Linked DNA regions of Pelobacter seleniigenes DSM 18267. The main gene of each other region encodes a partner of the protein of the gene in region 2 in a complex. Links are inferred from orthologs where the notes say so. Each region holds a gene or a part of one and is shown on either strand. Other genes may lie near its edges.

The links. The genes of interacting proteins can lie anywhere in the genome.
Region 1: the proteins of dnaG (region 2) and dnaB are in contact, whole or in part, in a crystal structure (PDB 2R6A), measured with the Geobacillus stearothermophilus proteins. The link is inferred for Pelobacter seleniigenes DSM 18267 from one-to-one orthologs. Residues at the interface, in WP_049624496.1 of Geobacillus stearothermophilus: Lys456, Leu457, Leu458, Pro459, Ala460, Asn463, Ala464, Leu467, Leu535, Leu536, Ile537, Ala538, Gln544, Glu545, Asp548, Tyr549, His552; in WP_033016901.1 of Geobacillus stearothermophilus: Ser13, Glu15, Ala16, Gln18, Glu91, Leu92, Asp94, Ala95, Val96, Pro97, Thr98, Ala99, Ala100, Asn101, Tyr104, Tyr105, Ile108.

The regions. Positions count from the first base shown.
Region 1 is NZ_JOMG01000001.1:239,584-244,160, reverse strand. What follows is about bases 1,626-4,577. They hold dnaB (replicative DNA helicase), read left to right. Parts: upstream 1,626-2,392; coding sequence 2,393-3,763; downstream 3,764-4,577. Other genes in these bases: ntrC (nitrogen regulation protein NR(I)), read right to left, coding at 3,832-4,577; N909_RS0101055 (DUF2179 domain-containing protein), read right to left, coding at 1,626-2,101. Also shown: N909_RS0101070 ((Fe-S)-binding protein), read left to right, coding at 1-239; N909_RS0101065 (GFA family protein), read left to right, coding at 481-900; N909_RS0101060 (hypothetical protein), read right to left, coding at 1,064-1,450; more of N909_RS0101055, read right to left, coding at 1,517-1,625. UniProt on the Escherichia coli protein: The main replicative DNA helicase, it participates in initiation and elongation during chromosome replication. Travels ahead of the DNA replisome, separating dsDNA into templates for DNA synthesis.
Region 2 is NZ_JOMG01000002.1:2,643,387-2,649,636, forward strand. What follows is about bases 3,251-6,250. They hold dnaG (DNA primase), read left to right. Parts: upstream 3,251-3,811; coding sequence 3,812-5,689; downstream 5,690-6,250. Other genes in these bases: N909_RS0114890 (endonuclease MutS2), read left to right, coding at 3,251-3,815; rpoD (RNA polymerase sigma factor RpoD), read left to right, coding at 5,934-6,250. Also shown: N909_RS0114880 (GatB/YqeY domain-containing protein), read left to right, coding at 485-931; N909_RS0114885 (CvpA family protein), read left to right, coding at 959-1,438; more of N909_RS0114890, read left to right, coding at 1,446-3,250. UniProt on the Escherichia coli protein: RNA polymerase that catalyzes the synthesis of short RNA molecules used as primers for DNA polymerase during DNA replication.

The sequences.
Region 1 (4,577 bases), on a different replicon or contig from region 2:
GGTTCGGCGGGACTTTCTCCATGAAGAATTATGCCCACACCAAGCAGATAGGCAAGTTGAAGGCCGAGGAAATCAAGCAGCGCGGCTTCGCCAACCTGTTCACCGCCTGCCCCGGCTGTGCGATGAACCTGACCGACGCCAACCTGACCGAAGGCAATCGGCTGCAGACCACCCACCCGGTGGTGGAGATTTACGAGCGCTCCATTAAACGGGCGCAAAAGGCCCGGAAAAAAGCTTAGCTGCCGGCAACCGGCCTGCTGAGCCTTCATCTGGCAATAACCATCGGCCGGGTTCGGCGGGGAGGAAACTTCCCGCCGGACCCGGCACTTCTTCTCTCTTCTTTATTCTCCTCATGTCGTGCTCTTGTGCAAGGCGACGACCCTACGGTTTGCCCCTGCTCGGGGGAACAGAAAAAAACGCTCCACTCTGCTAAAATAAACCATCGTGAACGCTTACCAGTGACATTGACGGGGAGGACCTATGGCGGAGACCATGACAGGAGCATGTCTGTGCGGGGCGGTGCAATATCAATTGAATCAGCCGGTCAAGGCGGTGGCCAACTGTCATTGCAATACCTGCAAGAAAATATCCGGGGCGGCGTTTCAGACCGTGGTCATTGTTGACCGCGATGCTTTTGAGATCACGGCCGGAAAAGAGATCCTCAGCAGCTATCAGATGACCGAGAATGCCCGCAAACATTTCTGTCGCAACTGCGGCTCGGCCGTCTATGTCCTGCATAAAAAATTCCCGGCCAGTTGCCTGCTACAGCTCGGCTCCTTGAGCGACCCGACAGCCGTGCAACCAACCATCAACGTTTTCTGCGAAACGATGCTGCCCTGGGTCAAAGATATTACGGCACTTCCCTCCTTCGACCAGCGGCCGGAAAAGGGGAACGCCTAACAGGCTGTTGAAAAACTATCTGCGTTGCAATTACTGCGTTAAAAATAGCCTCAAAATGCTCATTTACTGAATGTAAACTGTGCTTCTTCGGCAATTTTTGCCTTGTACTTACTGCCTCGAAAACGTTTTTCAACACCCTGCTAAGTGGACGCAGGCCTGCCGTTCAGCAGCCGCAGCCACAGTTGTGGCAAACCTTGCGGTGGGCGTCTTCGGGCCGAATGGTTTCCGGGGCAAAGGCCAACCTGCTGACGCCTTTGCGAATGTCGGCAAGCAGCTCACAGTCTGTGCTGGCGCCGATGATGTGCCCCAGGCATGGGGTGCCGCTGCCCGGTTCGGATGAGCGCAGGCGCACGGCATTCAACAGGTCACCGTAGCCACGCACATCGACGCCGGTTTCCGCTTCTCCGGCAAAGCTGACGCCGACCCCGGCCAGCCTGAATTCCGCGTCCAGTTCGGTGGCCAGAGCCGCCAGCTCCTCACTGCAGATGGCGTAGCGCCAAGCGCTGGTAAAGTTTCTGCGATACAGAATAATGGTAATTTCTTTGGTCATCAGTCCTCTCGGGGCAGGAGCTTCAGCTCCGCTCAGTCCGGCACGGCCCCCCGGCCGGAGTCAGGATCATTTGCGTTTGCCCAGGGCCAGACGCGGGAACAGGGTGCGTTTGGTCAGCGCTGGCAGATAGGTTTCATTCACAAAGCGCATATCTTCGATGGTGTAGAATGCGTTCGGGTTATATTTTTTAATAATCGCGAGAATCTTAGCCAGATTTTTCCGCTTGGCGATGGTGAAAATCAGCTTGACCGGGCCTGACTCACCCAGTGCGTCGACGCTGGTGACCCCGTATCCGGCCTGCCAGAGAACATTGACCAGCTCATCCGCCTCTTTGCGGGTGATCACCCGGATCAGCATATTGCCGATGGCAATTCTCTCTTCCAGCGCGACTCCGACGTAGTTTCCGGCTGCAAAACCCAGCGCAAAGGCGACATAGGTCTGCCAGGAGTTGAGGTTCTGCATGACCTGGGTTACGGCCAGCAACCAGATCAACGACTCGAAAAAGCCCAGGATTGCAGCAAAGTTTTTAAGCCCCTTGGAAACGAATATAATCCTCAGGGTGCCGATGGAGACATCGATGATCCGCGCCAGAAAGACCAGCAGCGGAAGTATCAGCAGCGGGAAGTACGGGTTATTGGTCAAAAAAGTCATGATTTTCTGCCTCTTGTCAAAAACAGCGCTTGCTGGAATTGGTCATGCTGTTGTGAAATGTTAACAAAAGGATACAGGTATAAACGGTTTTTTTTTGAATGCAACTGTTTTCTCTGCCACGCTGAATGTCGGGGACCCTTCTTTTCGGTGGCCAGGGGCAAGTGCCACAAGAGCCTGTGAGGCGCGTATCCGTTTGCGAGTTAATGAAGTATTTTTCAGCGGCTTTTTGTTTCCGTACCGGCGCAACTCTGCTATCTTTTCCCCTCACCACGATTGATTGGAAAGAGGTCTATGTCGGAACATCATACCCATCGTTTGCCACCGCAGAACCTGGAAGCGGAAATGTCCGTGCTCGGCGGCGTGTTGCTTGAAAATGAAGCCCTGAGTCGAGCGCTGGAGTTTCTTACTGTCAGCGATTTTTATCGCGAAAGCCATCGTAAAATTTTCGGGGCTCTACTGGCTCTTTCGGAAAAAAATGAGCCCGCCGACTTGGTAACCCTGACCGCGGCCCTCAAGGACCGGGGGGAACTGGACGATGTCGGCGGCAGTACCTATCTGGCGACCCTGGTCGATTATGTCCCTACTGCGGCCAACATCGCCTACTACTGCAAACTGGTCAAGGAAAAGTCGGTTGCACGGAAGTTAATCGAGGTCTCCACGGATATTGCCACCCGGGGGTACGAGGGCGGCGATATGGAAGAAATTCTCGACCATGCGGAGAAATCGATCTTTGAGATCTCCGAAAACCGTATTCGGCCATCCTATTACCCCGTTCGCGACATTCTCAAGGATACCTTCAAGTCGATCGAGAAGCTCTATGAGCGGAAGGAGCTGGTGACCGGGGTGCCGACCGGCTATCACGATATGGATAAAATGACCGCCGGTTTGCAGCCGAGTGACCTGATCATTCTGGCCGGGCGCCCCTCCATGGGGAAGACCGCCTTTGCCCTGAACCTGCTGGAAAATGCCACCACCCACTCAGAAAAGCCGGTGACCGCGGCGATCTTCTCCCTGGAGATGAGCAAGGAACAGCTGGTTCAGCGGCTGCTCTGTTCCATCGCAAGGGTGGATGCCGGTCGCTTGCGGACCGGCCACCTCGGCGAGTCGGACTGGCCAAAATTGACCATGGCTGCGGGGCAGTTGACCGAGGCGCAGATCTTTATTGATGATACCCCGGCCATCACCGTCCTTGAACTGCGCTCCAAGGCCCGGCGCCTGAAGGCTGAACACGGACTGGGGCTGATCATCGTCGACTACCTGCAGTTGATGCGTGGCAGTAATCCGGAAAGTCGGCAGCAGGAAATCTCGGAAATCTCGCGGTCTCTGAAGGCCCTGGCCAAGGAACTGGACCTGCCGGTGGTGGCCTTGTCGCAGTTGAACCGCTCTTTGGAGAGCCGGACCGACAAGCGACCGATGATGGCCGACTTGCGTGAATCCGGTGCTATCGAGCAGGATGCCGACGTGATCATGTTTGTCTATCGTGACGCGGTCTATTGTGATGACTGCAAAAGCCGTGAGAAGACCTGTGATAAAGGGCATGACAAAGATGCCGAAATCATCATCGGCAAACAGCGGAACGGCCCCATCGGCACTGTTCATCTGACCTTCCGCGGTGAATTCACCCGCTTCGAGAACCAGGCGAAACGGGAAGAGGGATACTGAGCCCCCCAAGGGAGCTCAGATTTCAGATCATAAATTTCAAATCCCGCTCCCCACTGGGGGGGGGCGGGTTACTCACCGTTGCCGCGTTTGACCGGGATGTTCAGAGTGGTGATCTTTTTGCGCAGGGTGTTGCGGTTGATGCCGAGAATCTCTGCGGTGCGGACCTGGTTGCCCTTGGCTTTTTTGAGGACGATGTTGATCAGCGGCCGCTCGACCTGATGCAGAACCATCTCGTAGAGATTATTCATTTCCAGCAGGTTCATCTGGACCAGCGAATTTTCCAGCTTCCGTGAAACCAGTGCTTCCAGTGATTCGTCCTGACTCTGGACTTTTTCTTCCGTATTGATCAGCCCGGGAAAGTCGGATGGCGTCAGGACGTGGTTGGGAGAGAGCAGGGCGGCGCGTTTGATGACATTTTCCAACTCCCTGACGTTCCCCGGCCAGTGGTAGGCCTGGAGCATTTTGATCGCTTCCGGACTGCACTCCATGGCATCGATGCCGAGATCCTGTTTGGCGCGCTGCAGAAAGAACTCGGCCAGCATCGGAATGTCGTCCTGTCTTTTTCGTAGCGGTGGCAGGCTGATGGGAACCACGTTCAGGCGATAGTAGAGATCTTCCCGAAATTGCTTCTGCTTGACCAGCTCGGCGATGTCCTGATTGGTGGCTGCAACAATCCGCACATCCACCCTGATCGTCTGGCTACCCCCGGTTCTGGTGATCTCTTTCTCCTGCAACACCCGCAACAGTTTGGCCTGCAGTTCCAGCGGCATATCGCCGATCTCGTCAAGGAACAGGGTACCGCCGTCGGCCTGCT
Region 2 (6,250 bases):
TCAGCTTGATAGCAAAAACTTATCCGCGACGTGATTTTCCCCGTGCAAGCTAAATTCAATGATGATGCATTGCTCGTGTCCCGTACGGTTAGTTCTCTATCCCAATTCCGATCATTTTTGCCGCTGTCTACGTTCTGCCTTCTCGGCTTAGCCCAAACCAGGCCTGCGGCGGCACGCCTTGACAGCAACAAAAATGACTCAAAATTAATTCAAATAACTAACCAAACGGAACACTAGGAGTGGTCGGTCAGGACGATGGGCCGCGCTATTGTAGGTGTTCGGAGATCCTTCGGCGAAGGGCTTGAATCCCGCAGTCTGGCCCCGGATCGGGGCGGGCGGTGCCGAGCTGGTTTTGAAATACCGGCACCCTTGCTTTTTTTAGAAAAAGCATTATACTGACGTATTTGTTTCCTTGCTGGGTGCCAGAATTCTCTGAGCACCCTCTTTGCATTATAAAAACTCTTCTTTTTGGGGATGCACATCAATGACTCTCAAAGATCGATTGACTCAAGATATGAAAGAGGCGATGAAGGCCAAGCAGCCTGAACGCCTTGGAACGATACGGCAACTGCGCGGGGCAATCAAAAATAAAGAAATCGAGCTGCAGAAAGAACTTGATGATGATGGCGTGATCGCTGTTGTCAGTACTCTGGTCAAGCAACGGCGGGAGTCGGCGCAGATGTATGCGGACAACGGACGCCCTGAACTGGCTGCCAAGGAAGAGGCTGAGCTGGCCGTGCTGCAGGAATACCTGCCCGCCCAATTGGGTGAGGAGGAGATTCGTGAATTGGTCAAGGCGGCGATTGCCGAGGTCGGGGCCACCTCGATCAAGGATCTGGGCAAGGTGATGCCACTGGTCATGGGGCGCACCAAAGGAGCTGCTGACGGCAAGGTCGTGAACCAGCTGGTGCGGGAACATTTGGCCGGTTAAGGCTGATTCGCGGAGCTGATCTTGGCAGTGGTCGATATCTCAATACTGGTGGTTCTGGCCTTTTTCATCCTGAAAGGAATATTCCGGGGATTGTTGAAAGAGGTCTGTTCTCTGCTTGGCCTGGTGCTGGGCGGAGTTTTTGCCTTCAGCTTTTATTTGCCTCTCGCTCAGGTTCTGCAGGATCACTTTAATCTGCCTGCCCAGCTCTGTGTCTGGATCTCTTTTCTGGTTATCTTCCTGGCCATTGTGATTGTGTTCGGGGTGATCGGGTTCGTTCTCCATCGTTTTATCAAGGTGGTTTTTCTGGGCGGGTTCAATCGTCTGCTCGGAGCCGTGTTCGGGATCATTCAGGGGGTGGTGATTTTGTCCCTGATCCTGCTGGCGCTTGGTTCCTCCATTGCCCCTGAATTTACCCGCGACCTGGTCGGTCGTTCGCAGCTGGCTCCACCGTTTATGAAACTCGGGGATTCGATTCTGAGCGGGGGTCGGGACTTGATCGAGCATTGAGCTGATAATGATTTGTTCCGAGAATGCACTGCAGAGGCTCGAATACCCACAGTTGAAACGCCTCCTGGCTGGACAGACCCAGTCTGAACCGGGCTGCCGAGAAGCTGCAGCACTGCTGCCGCTGGCTGATTTGGGACAAGTTGTCGCAGCGCTTGACGAGGTGGATGAAGCGGCTCTGCTGCTCTGCACGGGCCAGGCCCCGACGCTTGGCGGGTGCTGGGCGTTGGAGGAGATTCTAGCCGCCGGGCAAGCCGCCGGACGGCTGATTGCCGCCGAGGATCTGCTCAAGATCGGTCAGTCTCTGCTGGTGATGGCGGACTGCCGGCACTGGTTCGGACAGCAGCCGGAGGCGCCGGCACTGAGCGCCTGGGCCGAGCGGATTGAAATCCCTGCCGAGCTGCAACGGCGCCTGCGTGATTCCATCGGCAGCCGGGGAGAACTGCTTGACAGTGCTTCCTTTGAACTTGGTGACCTGCGCTACCGGATCCGCCAGCTGCGGCAGCGGATCAAGCAGCAGCTCGATCAGTTGTTGACCGATGAGCACAGTGGCAGCTGTTTCCAGGAACGGCTGGTGACCATTCGCAACGGCCGCTACGTGGTGCCGCTGAAAAGCGATTGCCGCGGCCGGGTCAAGGGCTTTGTTCAGGATGAGTCGGCCAGCGGACAAACCCTCTACCTGGAGCCGGCCAAGGTTTTTGAAGGGAACAACCAGCTCCAGCAGCTGCTACGGGAAGAACAGCGGGAAGAGCGCCGTATTCTCCTGCAGCTGGCTGATCTGGTGCGACGGGAGAGTTCGCAACTGCTGCTCAATCAGCAGAGCCTGGCGCGGATCGATCTGCGCTTTGCCGCCGCGCGGCTGTCCCGCGCTTACCAGGGCTGCCGACCGGAGCTGAGCGACGAATCGCTGATTGAGCTTAAGCAGGTCAGGCATCCCTTGCTCTTGGAAAAGGACGGACGTTTTGACCCGGCCGCTGCGGTAGCCATCGATCTGCTGATCCCGGAGGATTGTCATGCGCTGGTGATCAGCGGGCCGAACACGGGCGGCAAGTCGGTTGCCTTGAAGACCTTGGGGTTGCTGCTGTTGATGCTCCGCTCCGGGCTGCATATCCCCTGCCACCCGGACAGCCGGGTTCATCCGTATCAGCAGCTTCATGTCGATATCGGTGATGAGCAGAGTATCGCCCAGAGTATTTCGACATTTTCCGGGCATCTGTTGAAGATTCGCGAGATCCTCGCCGCGGCCGATGCTGAAACCCTGGTCCTGCTTGACGAAGCCGGCTCCGGGACCGATCCGGCCGAGGGCGCCGCGCTGGTGCAGGCGGTGGTCGATCAGCTGGGCCGGCAGGGCGCCAAGACGTTGCTGACGACTCACCTGGGGCAATTGAAGCTGTTTGCCCACAGCCGGCCCGGCATCAATAATGCGGCGGTCGAGTTTGATCCGGAAACCTTGCTGCCGACTTACCGGATCCGCTATGGCATTCCGGGGGCCAGTAGTGCGTTGACCACCGCGCGGCGGCTGGGATTGCCGCGAGAGGTTCTTGATCATGCCGCGGCTTATCTGGGGAGTCAGGAACTGGATCAAAATGCTCTGTTGGTCCGTTTGAACGAACGGCAACAGGAACTGGACCAGGAACTCGACCAGCTGCGGCAGGCTCGGCTGCAGGCGGAGACGACCCAGGAATTGCGCAAGCAGCAATTGCAGCGGCTCAAGGCAGAACGCCGGAAAATTCTCGATCGGGCCAGTGGCCAGGCTGAGGAGCTGATCCGCACCACCGAGGCCCGGCTCAAACAGCTGCGCAAGCGTCAGCCGGGAACGGTCGCTCCGCAGCAGGCGGTCAGTGACCGCGAACAATTGAGCGAAGCCCGGGACGCGTTGCAGCCGTTTCGCCCCCGGCGCAAGCTGTCCACCGTGGTCCCGGAACAGCTTCAGGTTGGTGAACTGGTGAAAATCGTCGCTCTTGGCTGCACCGCCCGGGTGGTCAAGGCCGGTACTGGCAGCATTGAGTTGGATGTCAGTGGCAAGCGGATGCGCCAACCGTTACGGGCCTTGGAACAATTTTCTCCGCGGCGCTTTGTCGAGGCCCAGACCGCCTCCGGGCAGGTGACCCGCAAAGTGGCCGAGCGCCAGGTCAGTTCGCAGCTCAAGCTGGTCGGTCAGCGGGTCGATGATGCCCTGTTGCAGCTGGGACGTTTTATTGACGACGCCCTGCTTTACAATCTGCAGCAGGTCGAAATCGTGCATGGTTCAGGCACTGGGCGCTTGCGGCGGGCGGTCAGGGAATATCTGGCCGGAGAGGCCGGGGTGGTGGCATTTTATGCGGCCCCGGCGGAACAGGGCGGGGAAAATATTACCATCGCTGAATTGAACGGACGATGACGGGACAGATTTCGGAAACCAAGATCGGTGAAGTGCGGGAGCGGACAGATATTGTCGAGCTGGTATCGCAATATGTCAGCCTCAAACGATCGGGGGCCAACCATATGGGCTTGTGCCCCTTCCATTCGGAAAAGTCGCCGTCCTTCAGCGTCAATGCTGCGCGGCAGTTTTTTCATTGTTTCGGCTGCGGAGTCGGGGGCGATGTCTTCTCCTTTCTGATGAGAATCGAAGGACTGGCCTTTCCCGATGCGGTTCGGCGGCTGGCCGATCGGGTTGGTATCGAGTTGGAAGAGAAAAGCCTCTCCCCCGAAGAGGAACTGCAGCGTCAACAGCGTGATCGACTGTTTCAGGTCAACGACGTCGCCGCGGAATATTTTCACCAGCTGCTGATGGAGCATCCGGCCGGTGAGCCGGCCCGGCGCTACCTGAAAGAGCGTGGTTATGGTCGTAAGGCCGCGGGCGAATATCAGCTCGGTTACGCCTTGGACAGTTGGGATGATTTGCGTCAGCACCTGGAAAAAAAGGGCTTGGCCGCGGAAGACATCCGTACCCTCGGCCTGATCCGGCCGAGCAAACAGGATCGCGGTGATTATGATCTGTTTCGTGGCCGGCTGATTTTCCCGATTCATGATCTCAATGGTCGGGTGGTTGCCTTTGCCGGGCGGGTGCTGGATGACACTAAACCAAAATACATGAACTCGCCGGAATCACCGATTTACCACAAAGGGAAGGTGCTGTTCGGTCTTTATCAGGCGCGCCAGGCCATGCGCCAGAGCGGTGAAGTTCTGCTGGTCGAAGGCTATTTCGACCAGCTGGCCCTGCAACGGGCAGGCTTTCCCCAGGTGGTCGCCACCTGTGGTACGGCTTTGACCGTGGATCATGCTCATATTCTCAAGCGTTACGTGCAGCGGGCGATGTTGCTGTTTGATCAGGATGCTGCCGGCCGCCAGGCGACTTTCAAGGCGATGGGTGTCTTGCAGGAAGAGGGTGTTCCGGCCATGGTCATTGAACTGCCGAGCGGGGACGATCCCGATTCTTTTTTGCAGCGGCAGGGGGGAGATGCTTTTCAGACCCGACTTGCCGCCGCACGGCCGGCCATGGACATGTTCATGGACGACCGGCTGGCCGAAGCGGGCGACGGGGTCGAGTTCAAAGCTCGTGCCGCAGAGCAGATTGTTGAACGGATCAGCGCCCTGAGCAGTGAGCTGGAGCAGGATCTCTACCTGAAAAAGCTGGCTGAGCGCAGTGGCATCGAGCTGGACTTGCTGAAACAGATCAGAATCCGCTGCCAGCAGCGGGTTGCACAGCGCCCCGTGCCCCGAAGCGTACCGGCGCATCGCCCCGCCGAGCGGTACGAGGCGGTTCCGCCGCCACCGGAGTATGCCTTGCCGGAACCGCCGCCGGAGCTGTCAGCGGAACCGAGGTGGCAGCAGCAGCGCCCGCGCCAGACGCCCGCGCCGGGTCCCATGCTCAGCAGAATTGAGCAAACTTTGCTGAGTTTATTGATTCAGAACCTGGTGCCGGCTGAAAGTATCGCCGCGGCCGGTGGTGCGAGTCTGTTCAATCATCCGGATGCGGTTGCGGTTGCGGAACAGGTTCTGGCCCTGGCTGGAGAGCATCCGGTGGAGATCAGTGTTTTGCAGGAGCGTCTGAACGACGCGCAGAGCACTCTGGTTCAGCGGCTGATCAAGTTAGACAAGGAACAGTTTGCGGAAAGCAGTGAGCATCTCTTCAAGGATTGTCTGGCTGCGATCAAGCGCGACCAGCGCAAACAGCAGCGCGAAGAGTTGCTAGGCCGGATCCGGCAATTGGAACAGGACGGCCGATACGAGCAGATGAAAGATTTACTCGAGGAGTTTAAAAATCTTAAGTAGCGGTTACACTTAACAATGGAGTGAGGCACCGGACGCAGTCCGGTGCCGCTTGATGAGTTTCGACTCCGCCAGCGGTTGTCCGATAACGGTCTGAAAATCAATGATATTGTGCGGAGGCGTCTTGGGTACGCCGCGCAGACAACGATGATGCATTGAGATTGACCATGACGGAAGCCATTGCTCAGAGTCGGAGCTCAGGCACCACAAAAAGGACTGCATAAAAAGCAGGGGAGATCAGGTCATAATGGCAAAAAAGACAAATCAGGAAGAGGTTCAACAGCTTATTGACATAGGCAAGGAAAAGGGTTTCCTGACCTATGATGAGGTCAATGACATGCTGCCGGCCAATATGGTGTCTTCTGAGCAACTTGAAGATGTCATGAGCATGTTCGGCGAGATGGATATCGAGATCGTTGATTCTGACAGTAAGGTCAGTTCCTCCAAAGATGAAGATCTGGATGACGAGGATGAGGGCGAGGTCGAACTTGAAGCGGGAACTCTCGGCAGGACCAGTGACCCGGTCAGAATGTATCTGCGCGAAATGGGGCAGGTTGCGCTGCT